Regions from separate parts of the Tardiphaga sp. 862_B3_N4_1 genome, predicted to be linked through region 2. Evidence: riboswitches for the same ligand, from Rfam matches in the RefSeq annotation. Region 2 holds a riboswitch; each other region holds the start of a gene.
The links. Region 2 has a riboswitch for cobalamin ahead of AB8B02_RS00020 (DUF1636 family protein). Riboswitches for the same ligand answer to the same signal wherever they lie in the genome.
Positions count from the first base shown of each region.

Region 1: linked by a shared signal. The riboswitch ahead of AB8B02_RS25940 (TonB-dependent receptor) and the one ahead of AB8B02_RS00020 (DUF1636 family protein) in region 2 are both predicted to bind cobalamin.
Region 3: linked by a shared signal. The riboswitch ahead of AB8B02_RS17235 (TonB-dependent receptor plug domain-containing protein) and the one ahead of AB8B02_RS00020 (DUF1636 family protein) in region 2 are both predicted to bind cobalamin.

Region 1 is NZ_JBPWQB010000002.1:1,821,343-1,823,539, reverse strand. It holds gene AB8B02_RS25945 (alkaline phosphatase D family protein) at 1-680, opposite strand, end outside; cobalamin riboswitch at 824-1,015, shown strand; gene AB8B02_RS25940 (TonB-dependent receptor) at 1,122-2,197, shown strand, end outside.
Region 2 is NZ_JBPWQB010000001.1:4,412-6,608, forward strand. It holds gene cobW (cobalamin biosynthesis protein CobW) at 1-29, opposite strand, end outside; gene cobU (bifunctional adenosylcobinamide kinase/adenosylcobinamide-phosphate guanylyltransferase) at 30-560, opposite strand; gene AB8B02_RS00020 (DUF1636 family protein) at 557-1,006, opposite strand; cobalamin riboswitch at 1,116-1,306, opposite strand; gene cobT (nicotinate-nucleotide--dimethylbenzimidazole phosphoribosyltransferase) at 1,406-2,197, shown strand, end outside.
Region 3 is NZ_JBPWQB010000001.1:3,616,013-3,618,209, reverse strand. It holds gene AB8B02_RS17235 (TonB-dependent receptor plug domain-containing protein) at 1-937, opposite strand, end outside; cobalamin riboswitch at 970-1,173, opposite strand; gene AB8B02_RS17230 (alpha/beta fold hydrolase) at 1,220-2,008, opposite strand; gene AB8B02_RS17225 (O-acetylhomoserine aminocarboxypropyltransferase) at 2,012-2,197, opposite strand, start outside.

The DNA.
Region 1 (2,197 bases), on a different contig from region 2:
TCGAGTAGATTGTATTTGTGCGCGGCGCGGAATTCATCGAGCGTTTCGGCGACCTTCGCCTTCTCCGGCACCGTGATGGTGTTCTTCCAGATCGCGCCGTCAGGCAGTTTCGTTTCAGGCAGGATCGGACCATCGGCGTAGATCGTATCGCCGGAATGGATCAGGAAATCCGGGTTGTGCTTTCGCATGGTGGCATAGGTGACCATGCCGCCATCCTCGGCGTTGATGCCCCAGCCTTGGCCTGCGACATCGCCGCCCCAAACGAAAGACACATCGCGGCGATCCGCTGGCGCGGTGCGGAAGCGACCGATGACCGGCTCGCCGACGATGTCGGTATGCGAGAGATCGCGGAATTTGACGCGATAGAAGATGTCCTGTCCCGCGGGCAGATTGTCGAGCAGCAGCTTCGCCGTGAAATCGGTTTCGGGCAGCGCCGCCATCGGCGGCAACATGCGCGCATTGCTGAAGGATTCGGTGGTGGCGACTTCCACCATCATCTGCGCCGGCCGATCCGCGCGCGACCAGATCATGCCGCTGTTGATCCCGACATCGCCGGACTGAATGCCATGTGACACCACCGGGCGATCGGCGGCGCGGCTGAGATAGGGCATCGCAAGGAAGCTTGCGCCTGCTGCGGCTGAGTGCGCGAGGAAGCGACGACGGGATAAACGTAGTGCCATGGCGAACTCCTGATCCTGGCTCTGGCACCAGTGGCTCTAGGCAGATCGCTTGACGCTGCGATGACAGGTGATGCGCAATATCAACACCTGTCAGCGCACGTTGCGAGTGACTAGCAACTTGATTGACACATTTGGAAATTTCACCTTAACGTGAACGTGACGGTTCCCTTCGGGGATCAAAAGGGAATGCGGTGAGGGGGATCCCCCGATTCCGCGGCTGCCCCCGCAACTGTAAGCGGCGAGCCTGCGCCAAGAGCCACTGGGTGTTCACCTGGGAAGGCGGCGACAGGCAGTGACCCGCGAGCCAGGAGACCTGCCGCCAGTCGTGGTCACACGCGAGCACATTGGGCGGGGTGTCCTGGTGGAAGTCACACTGCCTGTTTGAAAGCGGCGGCGAGACTTGGTTTGCGGTGACGTGCCACGTAACCGCGAGTCCTGTTCATGACCTCCGTTTCTCCCGTCGCGTTGAAGCGACATGCTCCCTTACTTTATTCTGTTGCTCTCTCCTGCTTGTTGTGTCCGAGCGAAAGCTGGTCGCAAACCACACAGTCGAGCCAGACGCTCGATCCTGTCGTCGTTCAGCCGTCGGCGACGCCTCAGCGGGCACGCCGCGCCACGAACGGCAATGCATCGCGCGCTGCGCGCTCGCGGCAACAGCGCAATGTCGCCGCCAATACCGGCGCGCCGGTCGCCACGCCGACAGGCCCCGTCTTCGCGGCACCGACACTCAACCTCACCGGCACGACGTCGACGGGCAGCCGCCTTGGCCTGACGCGCCTGCAGACGCCGGCCAGCGTCGAGGTGATCTCTGCCGAGACCATGGCCGAGCGTGGCCAGCAGAATCTGATTGACGCCGTGACACAGAACGCCACCGGCTTCACCGCAAGCCCGGCGCCGGGCAATGGCAGCATCGCCTTCAACACCCGCGGCTTCACCGGCAACGGCACCGTGATGACTCTGTATGACGGCACACGGCTCTATGTCGGCTCGGGCACGCTGACCTTCCCCTATGATACCTGGTCAGCTGAGCGCGTTGAGGTGCTACGCGGCCCGGCATCGGTGATGTATGGCGAAGGTGCCGTCGGCGGCGCCATCAACGTCATCTCGAAACTGCCGCTTTGGGTGCCGCGCAATCAGGCCGAAATCTCGCTCGACAGCAACATGACCCGGCGCATTGCAGTGGATAGCGGTGGACCGATCAACAAGGATGTCGCCTATCGCATCACCGCGACCGGCAACATGTCGGACGGCTGGGTCGATCGTGACAACACCTCCAATGTCGAAGTGCATGCCGCCGTCCAGATCAAGCAGACCGAAGACATCACCTGGACGATCTCCACGGATTACGGCGATCGCAGCCCGTCGCGCTATTTCGGCACACCGCTGATCAACGGCAAGCTCGATGAATCCCTGCGCTTCAGGAACTACAATGTCGGCGACAGCAGCATCCGCTATCAGGACAGCTGGAACCAGGTAAAGACCGAGTGGCAGGTGACAGACAGCATTACGCTGCGCAA
Region 2 (2,197 bases):
GTGAGGACGGTGACGGGAACGCGGGACATTCAATTCTCCTGGGAACGCTTGAGCCAGAGCGGAAGCCCGGCTGCAATGAAAGCAACATTCGGCACGGCGGCCGCGATGATCTGGTTGAGCCGGCCCTGCGCATCGCGAAATGCGCGGCCGAGCGGTGTCTCCGGTACGAGGCCGAGGCCGACTTCGTTGGACACGAACACGATTGGATAGCGCGAGACATCGAGAAAACGCACGAGGCGCTTCGCCTCGATCTCCGGATCGCGCTCGGCAAACATCAGATTCGACAGCCATAGCGTCAGGCAATCCACCAGCACGACGCGGCCGACCGTCGCCTCGCGCGTCAGCGCATCGACCAGCGCCAGCGGCTCTTCCACGGTGATCCAGCCTTCGCCGCGCTGCCTGCGATGCTGCGCGATGCGGGCATGCATCTCGTCGTCACCGGCCGTCGCAGTGGCCAGATAGATTTTCGTCAGGCCGATGCCATCGACCAGCTTTTCGGCGAAGGACGACTTGCCCGAGCGCGCACCACCCAGCACCAACGTGGTAGAGGTCGCGGTCATTTCGGCGCACGCCCATCTTCAGGCGACCACCGCATCGGCGGCACGCGCGCGACCATGCCCTTGCGCAGCACCTCGGCGCGCTCGCGCCATGGCACCAGGCCGTAGTCGGCCTTCTGATAGGACTCCACGAAAGACACCAGCGCCGCGCTGCCGCTATCGGTCTGCAGATCGCCGAACAGGAACGTGTAGCCGTCAGGGCTCGTCACCGCGACGGTTGCTGGCCGCTTGCAGACGCTGAGACACTGCACCGGACGCACCATCACGGCGGCATCGCCCTCGCCGAGCGCGGCCTTCACCGCGTCGAACATGTCCGGCCCGATGATCGTGCCGGTTTCGGCGGCCTTGCAGCTGATGCACACGCTCACGACAACGGGACCAGCCGGCACAGGGCGCGGCGGTTCGACCGAAATTTGTTCGCCAGAGATATCGGCGCTGTCGTGATCCATCACATGCTCAGTTCATGCCCTCACGGGCCTACGAGCTTTGTTGGATCGCGCCGACAGCATGGCCGTCGGTTCGCTCCCGTCCGGTGCACCCCGCCCCGACGACGCCTCCAAAGCACAGTTCGTGATGGCAGGTCTCCTGGCTTGCGAGTCATAGCCTGTTGCCGCCTTCCCAAGAATTCTGAAGAATTCCCAGTGGCACCGGCGCGGGCTCGTCGCTTACAGTTGCGGGGGCAGCGCCGGCCTCAAACCGGCTTCCCTATTCACCTTCCACGCGGAAGGACCATCGCAAAAGACGCTATCTGCCGGGTGCGCCGGGGTCAACCGCGCCGACGGACTGTCGCCCGGACCTGTTGACCTTGTAGGTCGTCTTGCGTCAGTTAGGCCGCGAAAAGGAACCCTATGCCCGCTTATTCCCAGTCCTTGTGGCAGCCGCCCGCCATTGCGCCTGTTGACCCGCAGATCGCGGCAGGCATCCGCGCCGTCATCGACGGCAAGGCCAAACCGCCGGGATCGCTGGGGAGAATCGAGGACCTGGCGCTGCAGCTCGGCATGATCCGGCATCCGGGCGAGCCCCGCGGCGACAATGCCGTGCTGCTGGTCTTCGCGGGGGATCACGGACTCGTAGCCGAAGGCGTGTCGCAATATCCGTCGGCGGTCACGGTCGCGATGGTGATGACCTATCTGGCCGGCCGCGCCACGGCCAATGCTTTCGCCGCGGCCAATGACATCGGTGTGCGCGTGATCGACATCGGCGTCGCCGCCGAGCTGCCGGTGCACCCGAAGCTGGTCGATGCAAAGGTTCGCATGGGTACGGCGAATGCCGCGCGCGAGCCAGCGATGACGGCAGAGCACGCGGCCGATGCGCTGACGCGCGGCTTCAGAATCGCCGTCGGTGAGATCAAGGCCGGCGCAGACATCATCGCGCTCGGCGAGATGGGAATTGGCAACACGGCCTCATCGGCACTGGTGGTTCATCGACTCGCGCCGGCCCCCCTGGATGATTGTATCGGCGTTGGCGCCGGGCAGGATGATGCCGGCATGGCGCGCAAGCGCGCGGCGATCACGAAGGCGGCAGCACGCAGCGACGCAACTGCGCCGCTGGATGTGCTTGCCGAATTCGGCGGACTGGAAATCGCAGGCATGGCCGGAGCGATCCTCGGCGCAGCTTCGCAACGACGGCCGGTGATCATC
Region 3 (2,197 bases), 3.6 Mb from region 2:
AGCTGACGTCGTCAAACATCCGCTCGGTGTGCGTATTCGACACGGTGACATTGTGAGTCAGAATGCCACCGAATGAATCGATGCCGACGCGTCCATAGACGGTTTGCAGCAGACGCGTCGCCGCTGACGGCGTATCCGGAAGCGTTCCCGTTGCTGCATCATAGGCCGAGCGCGTGAACGAATGGACGATGCCTGACTCAAGCCGGATGCCTTCGCCTGCATCGTAGCCGATGCGCGCCGAGCCGCCGACGCGATCGAAGCTGTCGTTTTCGAGATTCGGAAAACGTGCTTCGAGGGCAGGGATACGATAACCGTAACGCGAGAAACCGTTGCTGTGCTGACCGCCGCCGGTGAAGGCATAGGACCACGGACCGTTGGATCCGGTCAGCGATCCCTGCGTCATGACGGTGCCATAGCTGCCGGCTTCCGTGCGGACATTGACCTGCGCAGGACCGGAGCCCTTCTTGGTGATGATGTTGACCACGCCGCTCATGGCGTCTGAGCCATAGAGCGCGCTCTGTGGCCCCTTCAGGACCTCGATGCGCTCGATGGCGGAGGGCGTGAACATGGCGAATTCGAAGTCGCCCGATGCAGCCGTGGGATCGTTGACGCGGATGCCGTCGATCATCACCAGGGTCTGGCCGGTATTGCCGCCGCGCAGGCGCACATTCGCGGTGCCGCCGGGGCCGCCATTTTCGCTGATATCGAGGCCAGGCACGGTGCGCAGCGCATCGACCAGCGAGCCGGGATTGCTGGTCGCAATGGTTTCGCCTGACACCACGCTAATCGAACTGCCAGTGCGATTGAGCTGTTCGGGTGCTCTGTCCGCCGTCACTACGATTTCGGAGAGCTGCTCGGCACTGGACTGCGCAGCACTGTGAGAGCAGGACAGAACAACAACGGCCGCAGTGCCTGCGGCCAAATTCCGGATAGTCATATAACCCCTTCCGTCGACCCACCGTCGAACGAGTGTGAAACTCGTTACCGGCCGGTCTCCTGGCTCGCGGTGGTCTCCCGGTCCGCCTTCCCGAATCTGCGATGCAAATTCAGTGGCTTTGTGGACCTGGAATGGCCGCTTACAGTTGCGGGGGCAGCCGCGGCATAGGGGATATTTCCCCGCACCGCATTCCCGTTTCACCTCCTTGCGGAGGCACCGATAACGACAGACAGGAAGCACAGCGCGCCGCGCGGTGCAACAGCCATCGCCGCGTTGGGGACTCTATTGCTCGTGCTGTAGCGCGGCGAGCACGTCGTCGGGGCGCTCGACCATCATCATGTGGCCAGTGCCCGGCAGAATCACCGTGCGGGCGTTTTTCAAGGCGGCGGCCAGGGTCTTGCCAGCCTTGGCGGGAGTCATCATGTCCCGCTCGCCGAGGATGAGCGTGACCGGGATTTCGAGCTGGGCCGCAGCAGTCAGCGCATTCTGGTATGTATTGCAGGCGTTGAGATCGGCGAACAGCACGCCCGGCTTCGTGGCTTCCAGCACGCGCTGCGCGCCGCTATGCATCCACAACCCCGGCGCGAGACTGCCGCCGAGTTCGGCGCGAAAGCCGAGCCCCCAGATTGACACCATGTCGATGGCGGAGTGCTGATTGGCTTCGGCATCCTTCAACAGATCCGGGCCGACGGTCATCGTCCCTGCCGTGCCCATCAGGTCGAGGCGCGTGACTTTACGGGGATGCCGCGCTGCGGTCTCCAGCGCAATCAGCGAGCCCATGGAATGGCCGATCAGCCGCGCAGTCTTTGTGCCCGCTGCCTCGATCAATGCTGCTGTCCAGTCTGCGAGATCGGCGATGGTCGTGAGCGCTTCACCTTTCGAGCGACCATGGCCGGGCAGATCCGGCGCTAGTACGGCGAAGCCATGATGCGCAAACCAGCGCGTATGCAGCGCCCATGTCGAGTGATCGAAGCCGGCGCCGTGGATCATCACGACTACGGGCAGGGAAGGATCGAATGCGCGGCCGCCATTCGCGATATAGGTCTCGTGACCGTTGACGGTGAGTTGCATCGCTCAGCCCTTTTGCGAGATGCGCAGCGCCTGCGCGAGGTCATCGATGATGTCATCGGCGGCTTCGATGCCGATGGAGAGACGGATCAGCTCCTCGCCGATGCCGGCGGCCTTGAGCTGCTCCGCATCCATCTGCTGATGCGTGGTGCTGCCGGGATGAATGACCAGTGTCTTGGCGTCGCCGACATT